3 regions of the Bradyrhizobium sp. BRP20 genome follow, and region 3 is predicted to be linked to each of the others. Evidence: riboswitches for the same ligand, from Rfam matches in the RefSeq annotation. Region 3 holds a riboswitch; each other region holds the start of a gene.

Region 1 (7,867 bases), on a different contig from region 3:
TGCATCGTCCGCCCGGAACGAAGTGGAGGAATGCGGCTCGTCCGTCGAAGCTTCGCCGTAAGCGGGAACACTTGCATCCAATGGCCGACGAACGGTCGATACGGCCGGAACGAGGACACGCGGAGCAGCTGCAATCAGGAAACTGACTCGCTGTCGAGGCTGACTCTTGTCATGCTGATGTGCTCGAAGGGCGCGCAGGAGGGGTAACCGCGATTAGACATTTTCGGGTCATGCCACTTAATCAACAGTCGGCGGACAGCATCCGCGACCGACCCGACATGCACTTTGCCCATCGACCGGCCGCTCAGGCGGCGCTTGCGACCCCGTCAACTACCAACCCTTGCAGTTGATGGAGGTGGCGGAAACGTGCCAATCGTCGTCAATACCCCGTCGGGGGCGTCGAATTCGAAACTGGGGTTCAGAAGAATGAAAAAATTGCTGGCGGGCACGGTAGCCCTCATCGCGCTGGCCGCGCCTGCCGCAGCCGCTGATCTGGCTGCGCGCTCCTACGTCAAAGCGCCTCCGGTGGTCATTCCGATCTATGATTGGAGCGGCTTCTACGTCGGCATCAATGGCGGTGGCGGCTCTGCGCATCAGTGCTGGGACGTGGTCAACGCCGGCGGCGTGGTCGTCGCTCCGCCCGTTGGCATGGGGTGCCATCATGCGACGGGAAGCACGGTCGGCGGTCAAATCGGCTACCGCTGGCAAATAGCGAACTCGGTGTTCGGTCTGGAGGCGCAGGGCAATTGGGCCGATTTCAAGGGCTCCAACGCGAACCTTGCTTTCGCAGGCGTCCGGGATGACTCCACGCTTGATGCATTCGGCCTGTTCACGGGCCAAGTCGGCTATGCCTGGAATAACGTGCTGCTTTATGTAAGAGGTGGGGCTGCAGTCGTCCGTGACAAATACCGGGTCTCCGATTTTGCGACCGGGCTCACTATCGACAACGGCAGCGAAACTCGTTGGGGCGGCACGGTAGGGGCGGGCCTTGAATTTGGCTTTGCTCCGAACTGGTCCATCGGCGTTGAATACGACCACCTGTTCATGGGTCGTCGGGATGTGGATTTCTTTTTTTCACCCGGACTCGTGGGTGTTCCGGTGGGCACTTTTGCAGGGACTGCCCGTATCGGTCAGGACGTCGATATCGGCTTGGTCCGTGTGAACTACCGGTGGGGTGGCGTGATCGCCACGACCTATTGATCGATCTTCGCCAAAATGGCGCGGGTTCGCACCAATATCTGAGCCGCATCGCGGCATAGAAACCTTGGCAACAGGGACTCGCATCAATGGCGCTATCGGCTTCTTGTCGGTACATCGGCTCGAGCTGGTTAGGCGTGGTTCAAAGGAATCTGGCTGATCTGGTTATGACGCAGCGCCACGGCGAAGATCGCGGCGAACTCAAGCGTGCTGCCGTGGTCGAACGCCAGCCGCTTAGTGGCTGGCTGCGCCGATTTCCCGGACCCGTGCCTCCACCTGCATCACCGTCGGCTTTTCGGCCGTCGGAGAATGATGAGGCAAAAAATAGTTTTGTCGACCGTCGTAGTTAACCCGGCCCTCGCTTAGGGAGACACAGGTCATCGATTACAATCGTTCCGGTCGGCCGCACTGGCCACCTCGGACGAAAGGCCGACGAGCGGTCGAAGCGGCGCTCGTGCGAGGGTGGGACATAACGTCGACGACGTGATGGCTTGCGTCATCGTCGCTGCCGATCTCTGCGCCCGATCAGCCTGCCGAACCCCCGCTGGCGCGGATCAATTGGGAGCGCCTCGGAGAGCGGATGCAAAATCTCCAGAGGTGGATCGGCAGCGCTGAAGCGGAACTCTTGTGCTAGGACAGAAACGCGGCTGTCATCCGAGCCGCATTGCCAGCGTCTGCTCGTAGTAGATCACCTCCGCGAAGCCACGGCCGAGGAAGACCGTCAGTGGGTCGGCGACGAAATCAAGCGCGAAGGGGGATGAAGAACAAATCGGTTTGCCTGATCCGACCGGGCTGCAATGAAGATGCCCCCCTTTGACAGGGTTGCCCTCTTTACAACTTCCGATTGCGTGATAGTAATCCCCTCTAGCCCTACGAGGGGGGCGGCCGTGGCGATCATCGAGAACATTCGTCTGCTCAAGGGCGTAGCCGTGTTGCGCTGATTTACTTCATGAGACCCACCTCACCGACCTGCGGAAATACTGTAAACCCTAGCCGCCATCAGCAATGGAGCGCATGTACCGGCTTAACCCAACAAACCATCTGTGTGTCCGGTTTTGTCGCGCTGCAATCAAGACGCCACGATGAGGAGGTCCGGTTCTATGCCTTTGTCATGCTGGCGGGTGACGGCGACGACTACCGGCGCCTGCCGCTGTCAATGCCGCTAGCATGAATAAAATGGGCTAGATACGGCCGAAAGTCGCCCACACCCCGTCTTCGCCGTCCCAGCTGCCGCGGCTCGCCGCCTTGGAGTACTCCGTGGCGCGCTGCTCGAAGAAATTGGCGTGCTCGACGCCATTGAGAATCTCGACGAGCCACGGCAGCGGATGCGCCTTGAGCTGGGTGAACCCGCCCTCCTTCGCCTCGAAGAAGCCGAAGACCGGGGCAATCCGGAGTTGGGCCAGTCGCCAGTCGGCGACGTAGCGGACGTAGGCGTGGATATGCTCAGGCAGCATGCCCTCGATCTTGCCAAGACCGAAGGCGAGCTCGACGAAGTTCTCCTCCAGCTTCACCATGGTCTTGGCGACGTCGACAATGTCGTCGCGGACGGAGCGCGTCACCGCGCCGGTTTCGCGGTGCCATTCGTGAAATAGCTTGATGATGCCCTCGCAGTGGAGACTCTCGTCGCGCACTGACCAGCTTACGATCTGTCCCATGCCGTTCATCTTGTTGTGGCGTGGGAAGTTCAGCAGCATGGCGAAGCTGGCGAACAAGGCCATGCCTTCGGTGAAGGCGCCGAACATCGCCAGGGTACGGGCGACATCCGCCACGCTGTCGACGCCGAACTCGTGCATGTAGTCCGCCTTGGCGCGCATCTGCGCATAGCCGCGGAATGCCTCGAACTCGGTCTTAGGCATACCGAGCGTCTTGAGCAGCAGGGCATAGGCGTCGATATGAACCGTCTCCATGTTAGTGAAAGCGGCCATCATCATCTGGACGGTGAGTGGCTGGAAGAGCGGAATGTACCGCTTGAAATAATTGTCGCCGACCTCGATGTCCGACTGAGTGAAGAAACGGAAGATCTGGGTGAGCAGCGCGCGCTCGCTGTCGGTGACGCGGTCCGAAGCCCAGTCGTTGAGGTCGGCGCCGAGCGGCACCTCCTCGCCCATCCAGTGGGTCTGCTGCTGGCGCTTCCAGAACTCGTAAGCCCAGGCATAGCGATCGACGTCGTAGCTGCCGGTCGAGTCAAGGAGGCCGACGCGTCCCTTGCCGATCAACGTGCGCGGATCGGCGCGCGACAGATCGATCACTGACATGCGAGGCACTCCTCATAGTCGGTGCGCTGCCGCGCCGGCTGCTGCGTCGGCGTTGCATCCCCGGCAATCTTGCCGGCGAACGCCGCGCGCGAGATCGACTTTGATCGACAGTAGTAGAGGCTCTTCACCCCACGCTTCCACGCCGTCCAGTGCAGCATGTGGAGGTCCCACTTATCGACGTCGGCCGGCAGATAGAGGTTGATCGACTGGCTCTGGCAAATCAACGCGGCGCGGTCGGCGGCAAGCTCGACGATCCAGCGCTGGTCGATCTCGAAGGCGGTGCGAAAGATCGCTTTCTCGTGCTCCGACAGGACGTCGAGATGGGCGACCGATCCGTCGTGCGCGATGATCGACTCCCAGGTCGCCGAGGTGTCGGCGCCTTTCGCGGCCAGCACCTTAGCGAGGTGCGGATTGCGCACCGAGATGGCGCCGGATAGCGTCTTGTGGGTGTAGATGTTGGCCGGGATCGGCTCAGTGCAGGCGCTGGTGCCGCCGCAGATGATGCTGATCGAGGCGGTCGGCGCGATTGCGATCTTGGGGCTGAAGCGCGCCATCACGCCGCGTTCCAGGGCATCCGGGCACGGGCCACGCTCGCGAGCGAGCGCCACGGATGCCGCATCGGCATCGCGACGAAGTTTTCGGAACATGTTCAGATTGAATGACTTGGCCAGGGTACCCTCCATTGGAATGCCCTTGGCCTGGAGAAACGAGTGGAAGCCCATGACGCCGAGGCCAACGGAGCGCTCGCGCAGGGCGGCGTAGCGGGCACGCTTCATTCCGTCCGGCGCCACCGTGATGAAGTGCGTGAGCACGTTGTCTAGGAAGCGCATGACGTCCTCGATGAAGCCGGGCTCCTCATTCCACTGGTCCCAGGTCTCGAGGTTGAGCGACGACAGGCAGCACACCGCGGTGCGCTCCTCGCCGCGATGATCGATGCCGGTCGACACGGTAATCTCGCTGCACAGGTTGGAGGTCGAGACCTTGAGGCCGAGCTCGCGCTGGTGCTTGGGGAGCGCACGGTTCACGGTGTCGATGAACAAGAGATAAGGCTCGCCGGTCTGCAGCCGGTTCTCAAGGATGCGTTGCCACAGCTGGCGGGCATCGATCTCGCGGACAACCTCGTTAGTCTTCGGGCTGCGCAGAGCGAATGCGGTGCCGGCGCCCACGGCACACATGAACTCGTCGGTGACGTTGATGCTGTGATGTAGGTTGAGGCTCTTGCGGTTGAAGTCACCAGACGCCTTGCGGATCTCGAGGAACTCCTCGATCTCGGGATGGTGGATATCGAGATAGACCGCCGCCGAGCCGCGCCGCAACGAGCCCTGGCTGATCGCCAGCGTGAGGCCGTCCGTGACGTGGATGAACGGGATGATGCCCGAGGTGACGCCGCCCCTCGCCTTCTCGCCGATTGAGCGAACATTACCCCAGTAGGTGCCGATGCCGCCGCCATTGGAAGCAAGCCAGACGTTCTCGTTCCAGGTGCCGACGATGCCTTCGAGCGAGTCCGACACTGAGTTAAGGAAGCACGAGATCGGAAGGCCGCGCGTCGTGCCGCCGTTGGAGAGCACCGGTGTGGCCGGCATGAACCACAGCCGAGACATCGCATCATATAGACGTTGGGCATGCGCAACATTGTCCGCGAAGGCGCAAGACACTCGGGCGAACATGTCCTGGAGGCCTTCGCCGGCGAGCAGATAGCGGTCGGTCAGCGTCAGCCTACCAAACGAGGTCAGCAGGTCGTCGCGCGACCGATCGAGCGAAAGGTCAGACGGAGTTGGCGATCGCGCGGGGGGCCTCGGCAGGGGAGCCGGCAATGCTGGGGGCTGCACAAGACACAGTTCAGGTGTGGTAGGCTTTGCCTGCGCTGAGGGCTGCCGCACACTCGGCAGCTCAATGAGATGACCATACTGATCGAAATCGTAAGACGCCGACATCGGCAACCCCGTGATATTTGGGGGCTGGGACCGTGCGGACGACTTGCGAGGAGACCCGGCCAATGTCCCCGGCTGCAAGCGACCCACCGGGCACCCCGCCCGAGGACATGGGTTCTGTCGCGGTAGGTTTCCTGGCTCGCGGGTCTTCCCAGCGCTGTCGCGCTAATGCCTCGGAATAGCCGCTGCCGGCACAATGGGTTCCCCTTAACTCCGTGCCACCATATATGCGAATTGAAAACCACGACGACACCACATATAGAAGCCGTTGCCCAGACTCGTCAAGACGGCACAGTCAAGTTAACCAGTTGGAGCAGCCCCGAGGTCGAGGTTCGAAATTCGCCGAGCGCCTGTCCTGAGAGCCTCACTCAAAAAGCATAGATGTCTCAAGGCCTGGCCAATCGGCGAGTTAGGAGCCTCAGATGGGCGACGAGCGGCCAGGCGAGCTCGGTAGCGGCGGAACCTTCGAAGTCTTTGCAGAGATGCCGACATCTGCCGAGCCACGCAAAGGTGCGCTCGACGACCGAGCGCCTGCGATCGGCCAAGATGTGCTCAAGCCTTTGGAAGTGGCGTCGCAAATTCTCCAACAGGGGAACAGCAACCCTGGACATCCTGAATGTTGGCATCGATCGGTTCGCGGTCCGCGAATTGAGTTGGGCCGGATCGGGTTTCGGTAGCCATACGCGTCTCGCCATTCATCGCTTTCTGTGGCCCTTAGATCAAAAATTGTCTGGAGCCCGACCGCAATCGATGCAGCCGCCCGTGGCAATGTCCCACGCTTAGTGGATTTGACCCCGCCAGCTCTCACATCAGACGTGCCAACTTTGCCGAAGAGGCGATTCGTATGCTTTTCGCAGGCCGGGCGAGCCGCCTCACGTGCTCAGTTGTCTGGCCGCGAACATAAGCCGTCCTGACCGAACGCGGTCATGTCAGGTTATTGGCAATCAATCCTAACGGGATGAGCTATGCTTGAGTCTGGGTGACGAGCCGATCCGGCGGCGCGGCCTTGCTGGGTGGGAATGAAGCCGTTCGCAACATTGGCGTGAGCGGCGGCGAAGAACCGTGTTGTATCTCACCAACGACCTTGAAGCCGTGACGTTGGTAAAAGGGAATGTTTTCAGGGTTCGAGCTTTCGAGGTAGGCAACAATGCCGTTCTCATCGCATCGTTGAAGGGCGTATTTCATCAGCAACGTGCCAAGCCCTTTTCCGATCCAGTTCGGATCGACGGCAATGAGCGGCAGATACCAATGTGGCTCGTGGGGACGATGTTCGGCCATTCTCCGCCGCAAGTGTGCCATATCCTCGGTAATCTCCGGGCGCAGGGATAGCGCCATGATTGCATCCAATGCCTCCTCGTCTTGCTGCACGTTGGGAGGCAGCCACAGGGCCGCGCCACGAATCTCTCCCGCGACGTAGGCTGTGCCATGTGCAAATGCTCGGCCCCCACAGGCGTCAATGAACTGAGGCATGCTCCTAAGGTATTGCCTTGGGTCAGGCCAGCTCCAACGCATCAACGGATCCGCGGCAAAGCCGAGCACAATGGTCCAGACAGTGCTTGCACGAATGTTTGCGTTCGCAGATCTGATATCTGATTCTTCTGTCATGATGTCGTTTTCGGGGCTCTGTTTTGGCATTGGCCTTCCAAGGAGGAGCATGGCATCGACACATCTGACGGTGAGCGGAATGGATGCACCGACGGGGACCCGCCGGGTGCATTTGGTTTCCCTTCCGAGATCTCCGCCTGTCTCAGACGGCTGACGTTGACGGCCACTTCGGACGAAGGCTCCTTGGTCGGCAATGCTTGGATCTACATATTCCTGGCGGGCTTCTGCGCTTCCACGCCCTATCTGGAACCCGCCCCGCCCTTCCCAAAGGAAGCTCCGACGTTCTCAAGGTCGACACGGTTCGGGTGCAACCGTCCGCGAAGGGAATGACATGAGGACGCCTCTGAGATTGCAAGTGCGAAGAAGTCAGGGCATGGCGAACATCGGGCGATGGCTGCCTGAACCGGGCTCCGGCACGAGCAAACAGCTTGCCAGGTGTCGCGCGTCGAGGTCCAGACTAGGCAAGGAATCATCACCTCGTCTCGTATTGAGTGGTTCTCGTAAGTTTCTTGGTCAAAACACATGCTAAGTGCGAAACCTCCATTGCCAACGTCGTGTCCGCGGCCACCGGCAGAGAGAGCTTTCGTCTGCGAGAGTCATATGCGTAGTACAGCGGCTTTCCAATTATCGCATGTTGTCTGCGCTCCTTGATGTTCTTGTGTCCAACAGCTCTCGGCGCATCATCGCCGCGATTCGCGATTGTCGGATCAAGGCAACGCGACTGGATACCACGACGCTGCCGCCGTGGACCTACTGGACAACGCAACTTGGGATCGCGCGAGAGCTTTCGTGCCTTGATTGATCGTCAGACGTGTCGATCGCTCGCACAACGGCGTTAGCTCTATCGAGCGAAAACGTTGCTGTCGTGCCCTCGTCGAA
Region 2 (7,867 bases), on a different contig from region 3:
CTTCATCGAGAAGCCGTTCGAGGAGGAGGTGCTATTGCGTGCGAAGTGCTTTGGAAGCGCGGCCAACAAAGCCAGCCGACGCAGCGAAACTGCAGGCGGAAGCCCGCCTCGCGGATCTCTCGTCGCGCGAACGCGACGTCCTGCAGGGACTATTAGCCGGCAAGATTAACAAAGTGATAGCCCATGATCTCGGCATCAGTCCGCGGACAGTCGAGCTTTACCGTGCGAACCTGATGGCCAAGACTAATGTCCGCAGCATGTCCGAGTTGATGCGGATCGCCATTACCGCGGGACTCTAGCAGCAGCGCAAAATAGCGTGAATGGCTTATTCATGCATCAAGCTGACGAACGGCGGGTTTCGCGCGCACCGAGCCGATCATGTTTTCGGTGACGCCTGCCGATGCAACACACCCAGGCCGGCCGTTGCGCCAGGTCAATATGTCACGCGAGCCGAGACCTATGATCCGGGCTAGACCCCAACTCGGTCCACATGCGTACTTATCGCATGATCATCAAGCACGTCACCACGCCAGCGTACATCGATCAGGATGCCGTCAACATCGGCCCCGTCACCTCCGCGGCCGACCGATGCTGACGAGGATCAAAGTCAAGGCGCCGAACAAGACTTCCTGCGGCGAGCCGAAAGTGGCGATGGACGATAACGTTTCGGCTGGCTGGAGCTCTTCAGGGGTACGGCAGTGCGCGGCCGACGAAGCCAGCATGCAGCTTCCTAATCCGATTTGAGCATGTTTGAGCAACCAAGTGACCGCGCCGCCCCATACAAGACGCCCCGCTCATGGACTTACGTGTAAATACTTAGGGGCTTCTACCTAGGGAAAACATCCAAATTTCCCAATTCGTCAGGAGCAGCCAATCTGCGTCGAATCGACGTTGGTAAGATAGGTCCGCCATGCACGCCCAGGCCGCCAGTTCTAGCGAGATGAGACGCCATCCGACCAGCGTCTTGCGTGGGCGACCTCATCGTCGTGGACCATTTGGCATAATTCCGAGACCGAAGCGTCTCACTCCCAATAGCGAGATCTACCGCGAGGACGAGGCAGCCCAATACCTCTATCAGGTGGTTTCGTGCGCTGTGCGGTCGTGCTGCGTAACGACGGACTGCCCAGGAGCTTTGTGCAACACTTCAGCTAAGTTGATTTACGCCAGCTCAAATTGAAGCGCGCTACTTTTTGCGTCGAATGGCGCGGACAAATCGCAGCCCCGCGAAGGACACCGAATTCGGCTTGGGCAGTCTTGCAAATGGCAGAATCGCTTCCAGCCTAGATTGTGCCTCCAGGAACACCGCAATGATAATCGATCTTCTGCTTCGAGAGCATCGCAACATTGATCTTCTTCTGGTCGCTCTTCAACGCGAATTGGAGATTTTTGAGAAGGGGATCCGCCCCGATTATGAGGTCATTCGCGCGATTATCAGCTATTTCGAGGTTTACCCCGAGGTGTACCATCATCCACAGGAAGACTTGATTTTTTTCAAGCTCAAGTCTCGCGATCCGGAGGCAGCTGCAATCGTGGGCGATCTCGCGCTTGAACACCAGGAAGTCGTCGACCGTTTGCACCACTTCGCGCGAGCTATTGACGCTATTCTCGCCGATCGTGACCTCTTTCGGCAAGACGTCGGCAATATCATACGCGACTTTATAGTACGCGAGCGGCACCACATGATGTGGGAAGAACGAGATTTCTTTCCCGCCGCTCTGAAGGCTCTCTCGGCTAAGGATTGGACCGAAATCGCTTCCGCCCTCACGAATGATGGAGATCCGCTGTTCAGCGAGACAGCAGCAGCGACTTCCGATGCGCTAAGAGCGCATATTCTGCAATTGGAGCAAGAAGCTGAGGCCGAACGGAGCTCGGTCGCGTTGTCGTCCGCCAAGGCCGGCAATCCGTGACACAGCGCCGAGACGGACGGGCCGTATTGATCGCGGCCGTTTGACAGCAGGAAGTGGACCTCATGCTCATTCTGTCGAAAGAAAATGGGGGTGCTCGCGGGCACGTAGGCTGCCGCACCCCCAAAATGGCTTCTGCGCAATGTGATCGCTTCCTCGACCACCGGCGCAAACAGCATGGCCGAGCCTAGCTGAGCTCTGGTTCCGGCACCACAATGTAAACCTCGCAGGTCTGTCAGTTGCGCAGTGATATCGCGCGAAACGGACGCCTCTCATGTCCGCCGACCGATGAGGACGGACGATTGCCGCCGCGCGGGTGCGGCGAAGCACTCCTTGAGCCCCGCCCCATACGCTCTGAGACATCCGGCCGCAGCCGGTCCTACTCACTGCACGCGAAATGCGAGGCACTGCCAGTCCCGGGTACGTTCAGCACCAACAGCAAGGCGCTGGACGTGGATCGCCACGACCAGTTCTGGCGCAATTGGATTTCAACAAGCTATGGGGATCCGCATCGTAAATAATGCTCGTTCCTGACGCGTGTCCGCTTCATCGCGATCCTACATACGTGTATGCGGCGTGCAGCATGCCCTCCCATTGGCCTTGGAGCGGCCATAGGCATCGGCGACGCTCCGGTAATTAGGTCCAGAAACCTCTGTTTGAGATCTATGAGCGGACCATGCGGAGGGTGTCACGAGCTTGATGATGCCGCGGTGCCGATAGGGTGCTCCTCAGCGCCCAAGCCGAAACCCGACTATCGGGTGGAACCGGTCGACCAAGGACTGCCTTAAGCAAGGTTCAAATTTAGCAACCGCTTATGCATTGGATAAGCTTGCGAGATCCATGGAGCCGGGCTTACGTCGCCCTAATCGAACATAAGGCTCCAGGCAGGAAAGCGCACCGAGTTTGCTGTTGGTGTCCTGCGGCGACCGCCCGGCATGCCCCCTCGCTGCTATCGTAATCGTGCCGACGTGCTCATGAGCGACAAACCTTGGTGTAGATTCTAACTCTCAGGCTATACGGTCGCATACCACGGCATAATTGAGCTACGCTGAGCTTGTGCTTCAACTCGGCTCAGATTTTCGGCGAATGTCCTCGCCGTGATCGAACTGGCGGCTTCGCCGATGGAAGTCCGCGCGAATGCGTCAGCGTCGCTCCTCCCAGACTTTCGCCCGGCCCGCTAAGCGGGGCGGGGCATTTTTTATGTTCCTAAGGCTCCCGCGCAAATGACCACAAGCGGATCAGCTTTGTCGAAAAGAGACCGAAGCCCGGATCAACGGCCTCGCGGATCGAATGCAGCGCGCAGTTCGCGGGCGGCAGCGACCATGTTCGCTAGTGCTGGCCGAACCTCCTCCCATTTGCGCGTCTTCAGGCCGCAGTCTGGATTGATCCAGAGCTGCGAATCCTGCAGCCGCGTCCGAGCCAACACCATCAGCTCCTTCATTTCGCCTGTCTCGGGAACGCGTGGAGAGTGGATGTCGTACACGCCCGGCCCGATCTGATTTGGATATTCGTAGTTCCTGAACGCGTCGAGTAGTTCCATTTTCGAGCGCGATGTCTCGATCGAGATGACATCCGCGTCCATTGCAGCGATCGCACCAATGATGTCGTTGAACTCCGAGTAGCACATATGCGTATGAATTTGCGTTTGATCGGCGACGCCCGATGAACAGATGCGGAAGCAATCGACGGCCCAGTCGAGATAAGCCGCCCACTCCGATCGACGCAACGGCAATCCTTCGCGGACTGCAGCTTCGTCGATCTGGATCATGGTCGCACCAGCATTCTCGAGATCGCGGACTTCGTCTCGGATCGCGAGCGCAATCTGGCGGCAGACCTCGCTTCTGGGAATATCATCACGAACAAAGGACCAGTTCAAGATCGTCACCGGTCCGGTCAACATCGCTTTCATCGGCTTCCTTGTTAGTGATTGCGCGTAGCGCCACCAGTCCACGGTGATAGGCTTCGGCCGTGCTACATCGCCAAACAGGATCGGTGGCCTGACGCAGCGCGAGCCGTAGGACTGCACCCATCCGCTCTTGGTAAATACGAAGCCGGCGAGTTGCTCGCCGAAGTACTGCACCATGTCATTGCGCTCAAACTCGCCGTGCACGAGGACGTCAAGACCGATGTCCTCCTGCCAACGTACGGCGCGCGCAGTCTCCTCCTTGAGGAACTTGTCGTATTGCTCGTCGCTTATCGCACCTCGCGCATGCGCCGCACGGGCATTCCGGATCTCTGTGGTCTGCGGAAATGATCCGATCGTCGTGGTAGGAAAAGCCGGTAGTCCGAATCGATTGCTTTGGATCTCGGCCCGACGGGCAAATGGGCTCGCGCGCCGACACATGGTCTGGTCGATCGCTCTCATCCGGACAGCGACATTGGCATCACGGATTTTCGGCGAAGTCCGGCGAACAGTCGCGGCACCTTCCGACTCGGCAAGAGCTAACGCAACATTCTGGTCGCCTGCGAGTGCACGCGCTAGGATCGCAAGCTCCCGCATCTTCTGGACCGAGAAAGCAAGCCAGCTCTTGACGTCGGAAGCGAGCCCGGTCTCGAGTTCAACATCGACCGGCACATGAAGCAGCGAGCAGGATGGGGCGATCTGTACACGATCCTTGCCGAGCTTCGCAATCGCGGGTTCGAGCCGCTGGCGCAGCGACGACAAATTCGACCGCCATACATTCCGACCGTCGACGACACCGAGCGACATGACGAGATCACTTCGGCCGCCAGCGATGATCTGGTGCAACAACTGTGGCGCTCGAACCAGATCGAGGTGCAGCCCGGCAACTGGCAGGCTCAAGGCGGTGTCCAGATTGTCGCCGAGGTCGCCGAAATAGCTGGCAACCATGATCTTGATCGCCGGCCCCTCCTTGGCGAGCCGGTCATAGGCATGTCGCAAAGATTTTCGCGTCCCCTCATCCAGATCAAGAACTAGGCTGGGCTCGTCGAACTGAACCCAATTTGCCCCACGTTTGGCCAATTCCTGCATAACCTCGATATAGGGCGGTATCAGTTCATCCAGTAGTGAGAGTGGCTGGAACGTGGGATCGGGACTCTTGCCGAGCTTTAGGAATGTGACCGGCCCGATCAGGACGGGGCGGGTCTGAAAGCCAAGGGCCTTGGCTTCCTCATACTCCTCGATCGGCTTGCGAGAGCATAGCCTGAAAGTCTGTCCCCTGTGAAACTCGGGGACCATATAGTGATAGTTGGTGTCGAACCACTTGGTCATCTCCTGCGCGGGTGCGCCAAATCCGCGCGGTCCGTGACCGCAACTCGCATCCTGGTCGTCGCATTGTGAACCGCGGGCCATGGCGAAGTACGTCTTGAGCGAAACGGATTCGGCTTTCGAGGCGTAGATCTCCGGGATGGCGCCAACCATGACACTTGTGTCGAGCACCTGGTCATACAGCGAGAAATCGTTCGATGGAATGACCGTGACGCCGATAGATTTCTGACGGGCCCAGTTCGCGGCACGCAGGCCAGCTGCGTCCTCGAGCAACTGCTGTTCGCTGCTTTTTCCGGCCCAGTAGCTTTCTAGAGCGAATTTGAGCTCGCGCCTTGGACCGATGCGTGGCGTTCCGAGCGTGGCAACAGGAAGGGAGAGAAGAGACATAGCGTTAACCCCATGTTGGGGGCAAAGGCCATGGCGGACGCAGGCAGCGGAAGTCGCGCGGTGCGACGGCTGCTTGGCGCACCACCGGGACACCCCGCCCGTGGACGAATATAGTGTCGGGGCAGGTCTCCTGGCTCGCAGGTCATCGCTGCTGTCCGGCCTTCCCGAAGCCGCGCAGGCTTCAGTGACATCGTTGGACAGCGGCTCGCCGCTCACAGTTGCGGGGGCAGCGCCGGCATATTCACCGGCTTCCCTCTTAGCTCCGGATCAAATGGAAACCGGAGAACCTCGACGACTTGGATTATCGGCAAGAGAAGTCTTCCGTCAACCTCTCAGATTATGTCTCAAGCTGATGCTGCGACATCTGCTACGCGAATGACCGTGCATCTCTACCATTGAGCTGATGTAGAAGTGCCCTCCAATCAGCGATATCGCAATGAGCATCGCAGGGCGCATGGCAGATCGGTGGAAGGGACAAATGCGGCTTGTGCGGTCGGGATTGCTGCCTCGAGCAGAACGCATTTGTCGCCAGTCCCGGCTTCCCAGCGGTTCGAGCACGTGCGCCATCCAGCCACCTTCTCGACCAACAGATCCGTGTTGAATAGGCCCAAGACACCTGGCTAAGCCAGCAACATACCCGGGCAGCACCTTTGATTTGCGGTGCCAGCCACACCCCAAATGCTCGGCGAAGATCGGCTTGGCGCCGTTCGCCATCGAGTACAAAGCGCGCTGCCTGAGGCTGTTCTCGACCTCCGGAGCGCCGCACGTCTCGAAAGGAGCGCCAAACGCGCCATGGCCCCTTGGCCGAAAGTGCCCGAAGGCATGGCAGAGATCGAAAGCCCACATTCCGGCAACGATAACCGAACCACACGGTTCAATGACGGCAAACGTGCTGCCACTTCTCATCAGGAACTTGGCACCGAGGCGTTCCGCTGTGTCGTCGAACATCCGGTGCGTGACGGGATGCATAAGCCGCGCTGGAGAGGTTGAACGGAAACATCGAGACATGCGCCAGTCGGAAAGTCGACAAAGAGGACGCAAAACCGGTGCGAATTGCCGTCTATTATCTGGCACGAAGAATGCACGTCCTCTGCATGCCCAGTCCTCCTGCTGGGCATGTCCAGCACAGCAAATTGAGGCTGTCGGTGGCAGTGAAGTTAGCGGCGCGTGACATAGAGGGGAGCGCCTGCTCGCACGGGAAAACCAGTGGTCGCCCCGTCGCGTCGCCGCTAACTTCTTGCGCTCGCGCATAACAGGTTGAAGGTTGCCCGCTCTAGAATTGCGTGTGGATGAGACCGGATAGGCCGACGGTTATGAAGAAAACGTCAGGAAGACGCGCGCTATGGCTTTGGCTCAGTCGATCCCTGATCTGCCTGGCCGGGCTGGCTGCGACGAGCAACACTGTTCGCGCTAACGACAGCCCCCTTGTCGAAAGAGTCAAGTCAACGTGGCGAGCGCAAGACGGTGAGACAATAGAACAAGTTATCTCCAACGTCTCGAAGGTGGCACAGTTCGTCCCTCGGATGTGGGGCGTCGCTGAACTTGACCAAAATGAATATGTTTTTGTTTCTTGGACCAGGCACCGGGATGATAAATCAGACGAAGAGTACGTTATCACCTGGAAGGCCGCGCTCGACGGGACGATTGAACTTGCGTCGTCCTATGCGAAGCCAATGGAATTGGGCTGGCGCGCCTTCGCGCTCTCGTTGATCGCCAGTGAAGTCAAGGATGGCGAAAGGGACGCAAATGTTGGCTTTCTGCATGACCCGGCCAACTTCAACTTTGTGACGACCATGCAAGGTCGGCTCGGTGATCTTCTGCGGCAGGGCAGCTGCACTATCGTAGATCCTGTTGGAGTGGACTACTTGCCGAAGCAGAATGACAAGCCGACCGAGAAAGGTGATCTGTGGCGCGTTTTGCTTGTGGTGAACTGTAATATCCCAGGGCCCCGCTATTTTACATACAACGGGGTCATCACTTTCGAGAAGAGTGAAGGACAAGATTGGGAGCCGCAATCCTCCTTTGCCAAGCGTATCGCGGCTTTTCCTCCTGGCTCCTGGTTCGCTCGCATGGAGCCAAAGGAACGGGAGGATTAGAAGGGAGCGAAAGGCCTCGGTAAATGATCGCGCAGAGCAAGATCGCGCCGTAGCTCCTGCAGGGCCGAACGCCTCAGAGCAACGGCAAGACTATCAGCTCTAAACTTACCGGTGTTTACACCTTGAACAGTCGCGAGCTTTCCCGCGGCCTTCAGCCGGCCATCGAGAAAATGGGGCAGCACGATTACCTCCGACTCTTTCTGCGAGGAGTCGAGCTCAGCGGCGCGTGCGCCTTGCGAGAAGCGGCTTGA
Region 3 (7,867 bases):
ATGGTCGGCTCCGTGCCGCCACGGCCATAGCAGGCCGGGCCCGGCTCGGAACCGGCGCTCTCCGGCCCGACCGTCAGCCCGCCGGGACCGTTGCGCACGATCGATCCACCGCCGGCACCGATCGAGTGCACCGCGAGCATCGGCTGGCGCAGCGGCTTGTCGCCGAGCATGCGGCCGTCGGTCATCTCGGCCTGGCCGTCGACGATCAGGCACACATCCGTCGTGGTGCCGCCCATGTCGAAGGTCAGCATCCGCGCGCAGCCGAGCTGGCGCGCAATGCTGACCGACGCCGAGACGCCGGCCGCCGGGCCCGACATCGCCATCACCAGCGGACGCTGCTTCACCGCCGAAATCGGCACCATGGCGCCGGCGGAGTGAAACACCTGCAGGCCGGGCCCGATCGGCAGCCGCTGTTCCAGCTCGCTGAGATATTCCACCGCGATCGGCATCGCGGCGGCGTTGAACACGGTCGCCGAGGTTCGCTCATATTCGCGCGCCTCGGGGTTGACCTCGTGTGAGAGCGAGACGTGAGCGACCACATCCTTGAGCCGCTCGCCCAGCATCTTTTCATGCACCGGATTGGCATAAGCGTGAAGGAGCGCGACTGCGACGCTCTGCACGCCGGTCCCCTTCAGCCACGCCACCAGGCGTTCGACCTCCGCTTCCTCGAGCGCCTTCAGCACCCGCCCCTCATGATCGAGGCGCTCGGCGAGCCCAAAGCAGCGTTCAGGCGGCACCAGAGGCGGCGATTTCGGCGGAATGTCGAGCCGGTAGAGGTCTCGGCGGCGATAGCGCGCGATCTCGAGCACGTCGGCAAAGCCTTCGGTCGCGACCAGCGCCACCTTCGGCAGCCGGTTCTCGACGATCGCGTTGGTCACGCGCGTGGTGCCGTGGACGAAGCGCTTCACCTCGCTCTTGCGCAGGCCGACCGCCTCGATCGCCTCCAGCATCGCTTGCACCGGTGCGTCGGGGCGCGACGGCACCTTCGCAATTCGCGCTTCCGCGGAATCGCGCCGGATCGCGATGATGTCGGTGAAGGTGCCACCGATATCGGTGCCGACCTCCCAATGATTGCCGGGATCGCTCATCTGCACAATCAGCTACGCGTGACGTTCATCATCATTCCCTGTCATGCCATCACGTGCGAGCGTGCGACAGAGCGATGGCCGCGGGATAGGGTCAGAGTTGTCGCAAACCAAAGCGCTAGCAAGCCACCGGCCTTGCGCGGCGCAGCATCGGCTGCACGTTTCCGTGCAGCGCTGCTCGCGCAGAGAGCAGAAGGCCGCGAAGTCAAAATGTGCAGCGCACCCTTGGATTCTTCGAGGCAAATAGAAGCGCCCGTTGCACTGCAATCGGATCGCACAAGGCCGTTTGTCTACTTTGCAGGCGATCGGTCGGCGGTGCGGGAGACAGCACTGACCAAGAGCTATGCACGCAGGTCGGCTCAGCCTCTCTTTATTGTACGGTCGGTAAGCGAGGACATCACCGGCCGCTGGTGGATAACCCGGCGCGCCGAACGGGTCGCGCCGGGTACGGAGATTTCGCGACTGGCTATGCGCTCGCCAGCCGTGCTCGCAAGCGCCGCCAGCCGATGACGATGCCTGTGATGGAGAACATCAGCCCGAGCGTACAGAGCCCGACAATGAGAGCGTCACGCAGCCGCGCATGAGCCAGCAGAATCGGGAAATCAAGCGTGTGCAGCGCACTGTAAAGCCAGCGATAGGCGCGGCGCGACCGGTCCAGTCTTTGCAGCAGCTTGCCATCGGCAGCATCGACATCGAACCAGAGATCGCCGCAGGTCGTCCGGTAGACGGGGCCCCCCGGAAGTGCGGATTGCGCCGGATAGTCGTCGTTGCCGGCGAGCAGGAACGGTGCGGCACAGCCGGTGCCAAGGCGCGCCATCAGGTCGCCGATGTCCTGCCTATCCAGGTATGACGCCGGTCCATCGCGCGGCGCGTCCCCTGCCCTGATCAACGCCTGACGGCCGAGACCAACCCGGTCGCGCCGATAGACATGGCCGTTGAAGGCGAACCATTCGACCTCGCGGGCCAACGGCGATATTGGCTGCGGATCGAGCGACGACGCGTCTCGCCAATCCGGGGCGGCATCGACCACGCCGGCCTCTGTCGGAGTCAGTTGCCCGCGCGAGAACAGGCGGCCGTGATCCATCGACAGCCAGCCGCTGAAGATCCAGCTCAGCACGAACACGGTCGCGACGAGACCGATGATGTGATGCAGGGCGTGCCAGCCACGATAGGGCGACGAGAGCTGGCGTCCCCATATCTTCACACGCACGATTCCGAGCACCGCACCAAGCAATGCCGCGATTAGGGCCAGCAGCGACAGCGTCCAGACCACGCCATCCCACAGCGCCCAGCTGCTGCGCAGAATTGTCGGATAGATCCAGTGCAGCACGCTGCCGGCCCAGTTCCACGCGCGCTCGCTGCGCGTCGTATCCAGGACGACTTCGCCGGTCAGCGACGAAACGTAGACCTCCGTTCCAGGGGCATCGCCGAGAGCGGCGCGAGACAAGGGGCGATGCCGATCAAAACCGTTCGGCACGCTCCATTGATCGTAGTCCGACCGCGCGACGATCGCGGCGCGCGGCGCGTCGAGCCCGCGCTGACGTGAATAAGCTTGCACGATGGTGAGCGCGACATCGGCTGATGTCACCGACGCGTCTCCTCCATCGGAGGCGCGAACCGCTCGCGAACCTGCGGAGCCCGAGACGACGTAGACCGGTCCATCGCTCCGCTGGATCAGCCGAACACGCGTGGCATCGGCAATCCCGCTCGCCGCAACGGCGTCCGCGACCGAGATCCTCGTCCCGTCGCGATCGACCGGCACAAGTCCGGCAAATCGCTCCGCTTCCGTCAGCGACGGAAACGGGACGAAGTGCATGACGATCCCGCTCGCGAACCACATCGCGAACAGCAGGCAGAACGCGATGCCGAGCCAGCGATGCGTGAGGACGATCGCGCCCATCATGCGCTCAGGGCCTCACCATTTGAACGCGGCCGATATTTCATAGGTGCGCGGCGCGCCCAGGAGGATCTGGTCCGGATAGAACGGATCGCCCCAGATCGCGTAGCGCTTATCAGTGATGTTGCGGACACGGAAGGTCAGGCGGGCCTGGTCGACCGCATTGAACGCCGTCTTGGGGATGTCGACGAAGGCGTAGACGTCGGCCACGGTGTAAGCCTTCATCGTCACGACGTTGGCGTCGGTGTTGTAGCGGTCGCCGACATGACGGCCGGTGATGCCAAGCTCCACCGGCCATGGTGTGAAGAAGCGATACGACGCGCCGGCATTGGCGACGATACGCGGCACGTTTGGCGGCGTGTTGCCGGAGAACGAGCCGCCGGCAAAATTGTAGTCGGCATAGCGCGCATCGACATAGGCGATGTTGCCCCACAGCCGCAGCGGCTCGATCGGGCGTATCGAGGCGGCAAGCTCGACGCCTTTCGACTCCTGTCGTCCGGCGATGTTGAGTTGCATGCCGCCGGCGGCCGCATAGACGTTCTTGCGCAGGATGTCATAGGCCGAGAACGACCACTCCGCCCGATTGTCCCAGAACAGGTGCTTGACACCGGTCTCATAGGTGCGCGCGGTGGTCAGATCGAGCGGCTGGGTGGGCGAGAGCAGGAAGATGTTGTTGGCTGCGACGTCGGCGCCGGTGGCGTATTGGCTGAAGAAGGTGAGGCCGGGAACGGCCTCCCAGGTGTAGCCGATGCGCCCCGTGACCGGTGCCCAGTCTTTCGTGAATGGAAAGCCCGCCTTCACGATCCCGTTCTGGTCGGTCGAATTGCGGTCGAGCCCGATATGCTCGACGCGGAGGCCGCCGATCAGCGCGAAGCTGCGCGTCAGCTTGAGCCTGTCCTCGAATGACAGCGCCTCGTTGTCGATGCGCGCGGTCTGCTGCTGTGTCGTGAGCAGGCCGTAGAAGCCGCGGTTGGGGTCGACCAGCGAGACGGAATCGCCGGGAAAGTTTGCCGCGCCGGGCCTGACGAAATCGAGATAGCTCGACGACAGCGTCGTCACGAGCCGATTGTCGAAGCCCGCAATATTTGTGTCCCAGATCAGGTCGGTGATGTTGCCGACCAGTCGCTGACTGTGGGCGACATAGAAACGCTCGCGATCGACCAGGTTCGTGGTGGAATTGAACGCCTCGATCTCGTTATTGAACCAGGTCCGTTCCGCGCCATAGCCATAGGCCTGACTTTTCAGCGTGAGGTCAGGCGCGAGCTTCAGCTCGAAGCCGCCACGCAGCCACACTTCCTGCGCCACGTTGCGGTTATCGAGAACGTTGTAATTGGTGTTGAAGGTGCGGTCGTCGATGGTGACGGCACCGAGATTGGTTCCGTTGTAATTCGAGACGTAATTGCCGGAGACGATCCCCGTCGTCGCATGCGAGCCGCTGAAGGTGATCGGCACCAGCGGCGCGCCCCAATAGGCCTTCGAGCGGTCTTCGCGATATTCGACCGCACCCCAGATCCTGAGGCTGTCGGAAACACGGTAGTTGAGCTGGCCGGACGTGCCGAACGTCTTGACATTGGTGTCATCGGCAAAGCCGTTGAGGGCGGAACGGCTGATGTCGAAGCGATAGTCCAGGCCCTGCACATTGGTGCTGCCGCCGGAGCCGTAATGGGCACGGAACGAATTCAGCGAGTCCCAGGAGAAATCGGCCTCGTTGCGGACAGCTCCGGTGTGGGGCTGCTTGGTGACGAAGTTGATGACACCGCCCGCGGCGCCCTCGCCCGAGATCAGCGAGGCCGGGCCCTTGAGGAATTCCACCGCCTCCAGATTGGCGGTATCCACGATCCGCGAGGTCATGTTCTGCGGACCGATCTTGATGCCGTTGTAGAGCGTGTTGATCTGGCTGTTGGTGAAGCCGCGCATCGAGAAGGCGGAAGGTTCGGCGGGGTTGTCGCCGGAGGTGACGCCGGCGGCGCCCTGCGCCACCTCGGACACGGTGCGATAGCCCTGCTCGCGCATGGTTTCGGCGGAGACAACTTCGACGGTCGCGGGCGTCTGCCGCACCGTCAGGCCGAGCCGCGAGGCGCTTTCGGCAACGGCGTTGGAGTTGAGCGGCGTTTGCGGCGTCGAATCCGGCGTGACGGGTCTTGGCGCTGCGGATACAGCCGCCGGCCTGCGCGCTGCCGCGCGGCGCGCGCTCTGCGCCGTTCCTGCTGCCGGTTTGGCCGGCTTGCGGGCCTGGGCGGGCGACACCTCGATGGGCGGCAGCGGCTCTCGGGCCTGCTGCGCCAGAGCGGCAGGCGGACCAAGAGCGGCAAAGGACGTGAACGCGGCGGAAACCAGCAGGACGCGGCGCGGTCGTGCGATACGGATGGAAGACACAGGTGAAAACCTCGGTATGACGTCAGTGGCACGTCACAGCGAACGAGGTTTCACCTTCGGCCTTAGCCGTCCGATGAAGCCGAATGTCTGTACTCCCCGACCGACATCTTCGCGTGTGACCACGGCTGACGGCAGGTCTCCTGGCTCGCGGGTCGTGACCGCTTCGTCGCCTTCCCGGGACCGAGGACCCAGTGGCTCGTGACGAAGGATTCACCGCTTACAGTTGCGGGGGCAGCCGCGGCATTGGGGACATTTTCCCCGCACCGCATTCCCTTTTCATTCCCTCTCGGGAAAACCGTCGTGAGCATCTAGGATTACCACCAAGACAGAGTCAATGTGCCAGTTGCGGCGTTGGGGCCACAGCAACCAACTTCCTTGGAGATGAGCATGGAAGGCGAGACCTTCCTCTGGTTGATCAGGCATGCGGCCGTCGCGGGCGTGCCCGGGACGATCCATGCGGCCGATGCGCGGGCCGACCTCGGCGATCACGCTGCATTGGCGGCCCTGAGGCGCCTCTTGCCCGCGGATGTCGCCGGCTATGCCAGCCCATCGCGGCGCACGGTCGAGACGGCGCGCGCCCTGGGACTCGAACCGGAGCTGGTCAGCGAATTCGGAGAGCAGGATTTCGGCGATTGGACCGGCCATCGGCATGACGAGCTCGCCGGGACCGGCGGCGAGGCCTACGCGCAGGTCTGGCGCGATCCCGCGCACGGACGGCCGCCGAACGGCGAAAGCTTTGCGGATCAGGTCGCCCGCGTCCGCCTCGGCCTGTCGCAGATTGGCGCAGGCCCCGCGGCACTAGTCGTCCATTCCGGCACCATTCGGGCCGCGCTCTGCATCGCGCTCGATCTCACACCGGAAGCCGCGCTGCGCTTCGTCGTCGATCCGCTGTCGCTGACTCGGATCGACCGGCTGGCGGGCGATTGGCGCGTCGTGTCGGTCAACCAGCGCGTGGCTTGAGCCGCATCAAGACGACCGATCCGGCACATTGGCCTGCGCGAACGTCGCCATGCCATTGTGAAGCGCGCAGGCCGAGCGGACCAGCGGCAGCGCGATCGCGGCCCCCGATCCTTCGCCGAGCCTGAGATCGAGGCTGATCAGCGGCTGCACGTTCAGCGCGCGCAACACCAGCCGATGTCCCTGCTCCGCCGATTGATGCGAGGGCAACAGGAACGGCTGGCAGGACGGGTTGAGGCGCACTGCTGCCAGCGCCGCCACCGAGACGATGAAGCCGTCGAGCAACACGGGAATGCGGCGTTGCGCAGCCGCAACGATCGCCCCCGAGATCGCCGCGATCTCGAGGCCGCCTACAGCGCACAGGATTTTTTCGGGTGACGCCCCCGCAACGCCGTGATGCGCGATCGCCGCATCGATCACCCGCACCTTGTGCGCGCGGCCCAACGCATCGACGCCGGTGCCGCTGCCCGCGATCTCGTCGGCACTCACACCGAGCAGGCTCGCAGCAATCGCAGCTGAGGTCGTGGTGTTGCCGATCCCCATCTCGCCGAAGATCAAGAGATCAGGCCGGCCGGCCTCGGCGCGCACCACCGCGCGCTGCCCGGCCTCGAAGGCGAAGGCCAATTCCGTGGGCGTGAGCGCAGCCTCGACACTGAAATCGCGGGTGCCGCTGCGCGGCTTGTCGGTGACGATTCCCGCGATCTGCGCCTCGGCCAGCGTGCCGGCGTCGACCACCTCGAGGCTCGAACCCAGCTCGCGCGCCAGCACCGAGATCGCGGCGCCACCGGCAGCAAAATTCGCCATCATCGCGATGGTGACGGCTTGCGGATAGGCCGACACGCCCTGCGCGACGATGCCGTGGTCGCCGGCGAAGATGATGATCGGCACCCGCGCGGCGCGCGGTTGCTCGGTGGCCTGCAGGCCCGCAAGCTCGATTGCGAGCTGCTCGAGCCGGCCGAGCGCGCCGGTCGGCTTCGTCAGTTGCGCCTGCCGCGCAATGGCCGCCTCGCGATGAACAGCGGAGACCTCGGGGCAGTTCTGGGTAACCCATTCGGGAAGCATGCTGCTCAACGCCTGCGTTTGATGATGTAGCTGTCCATGATCCAGCCGTGCCGCTCGCGTGCGTCCTGCCGCACGGCGGCAATGCGCGCGCCCAGTTCAGCCAGCGCGCCGGACATGATGATCTGATCGGGCATGCCGAGATAGGCACCCCACCAGATCTGCAGGCCTTCTGGATCCAGCGATTGGAACGCCGTGCCGCCATCGAGCATCACGACGACGGTATCGACGCCCTGCGGCCAGCCGCCTTCGCGCAAGCGCCGCCCCGTCGTGACCAGAAACGGCTCGCCGATGTCGTTGAGCGGCAGCGCATGCGCCGCGCACAGCGCCTGGATCGAGGTGATCCCAGGCACGACCTCGATTGTCGGCAATGGGTCGAGCCGCCGCGCAATGCGCAGCGAAGAATCATAGAGCGAAGGATCGCCCCAGATCAGCAGCGCGACCTTGCCCTCATCTTCGAGATGCCCAGCGATCGTCTGCGACCAAATCGCGG

The links. A riboswitch is a leader RNA that binds a small molecule or an ion and turns the genes downstream of it on or off. The one in region 3 is predicted to bind cobalamin.
Region 1: another riboswitch for cobalamin. It lies ahead of I6F33_RS30780 (ribonucleoside-diphosphate reductase subunit alpha); the one in region 3 lies ahead of I6F33_RS20085 (TonB-dependent receptor).
Region 2: another riboswitch for cobalamin. It lies ahead of metE (5-methyltetrahydropteroyltriglutamate--homocysteine S-methyltransferase); the one in region 3 lies ahead of I6F33_RS20085 (TonB-dependent receptor).

Annotation. Positions count from the first base shown of each region.
Region 1 covers NZ_JADYVY010000017.1:109,282-117,148, reverse strand. Annotated here, with positions in the region: gene I6F33_RS30790 (outer membrane protein) at 427-1,200, shown strand; gene I6F33_RS30785 (ribonucleotide-diphosphate reductase subunit beta) at 2,379-3,452, opposite strand; gene I6F33_RS30780 (ribonucleoside-diphosphate reductase subunit alpha) at 3,443-5,386, opposite strand; cobalamin riboswitch at 5,490-5,644, opposite strand; partial or broken gene I6F33_RS30775 (IS5/IS1182 family transposase) at 5,770-5,916, opposite strand; gene I6F33_RS30770 (N-acetyltransferase) at 6,347-6,988, opposite strand.
Region 2 covers NZ_JADYVY010000018.1:36,393-44,259, forward strand. Annotated here, with positions in the region: partial or broken gene I6F33_RS31010 (response regulator) at 1-299, shown strand, start outside; gene I6F33_RS31015 (hemerythrin domain-containing protein) at 1,308-1,907, shown strand; gene metE (5-methyltetrahydropteroyltriglutamate--homocysteine S-methyltransferase) at 3,175-5,520, opposite strand; cobalamin riboswitch at 5,623-5,826, opposite strand; gene I6F33_RS31025 (nodulate formation efficiency C protein) at 6,834-7,616, shown strand.
Region 3 covers NZ_JADYVY010000008.1:88,518-96,384, forward strand. Annotated here, with positions in the region: gene I6F33_RS20075 (hydantoinase/oxoprolinase family protein) at 1-1,088, opposite strand, end outside; gene I6F33_RS20080 (PepSY domain-containing protein) at 1,552-2,988, opposite strand; gene I6F33_RS20085 (TonB-dependent receptor) at 3,001-5,358, opposite strand; cobalamin riboswitch at 5,471-5,673, opposite strand; gene I6F33_RS20090 (histidine phosphatase family protein) at 5,746-6,318, shown strand; gene cobT (nicotinate-nucleotide--dimethylbenzimidazole phosphoribosyltransferase) at 6,325-7,377, opposite strand; gene cobF (precorrin-6A synthase (deacetylating)) at 7,383-7,867, opposite strand, start outside.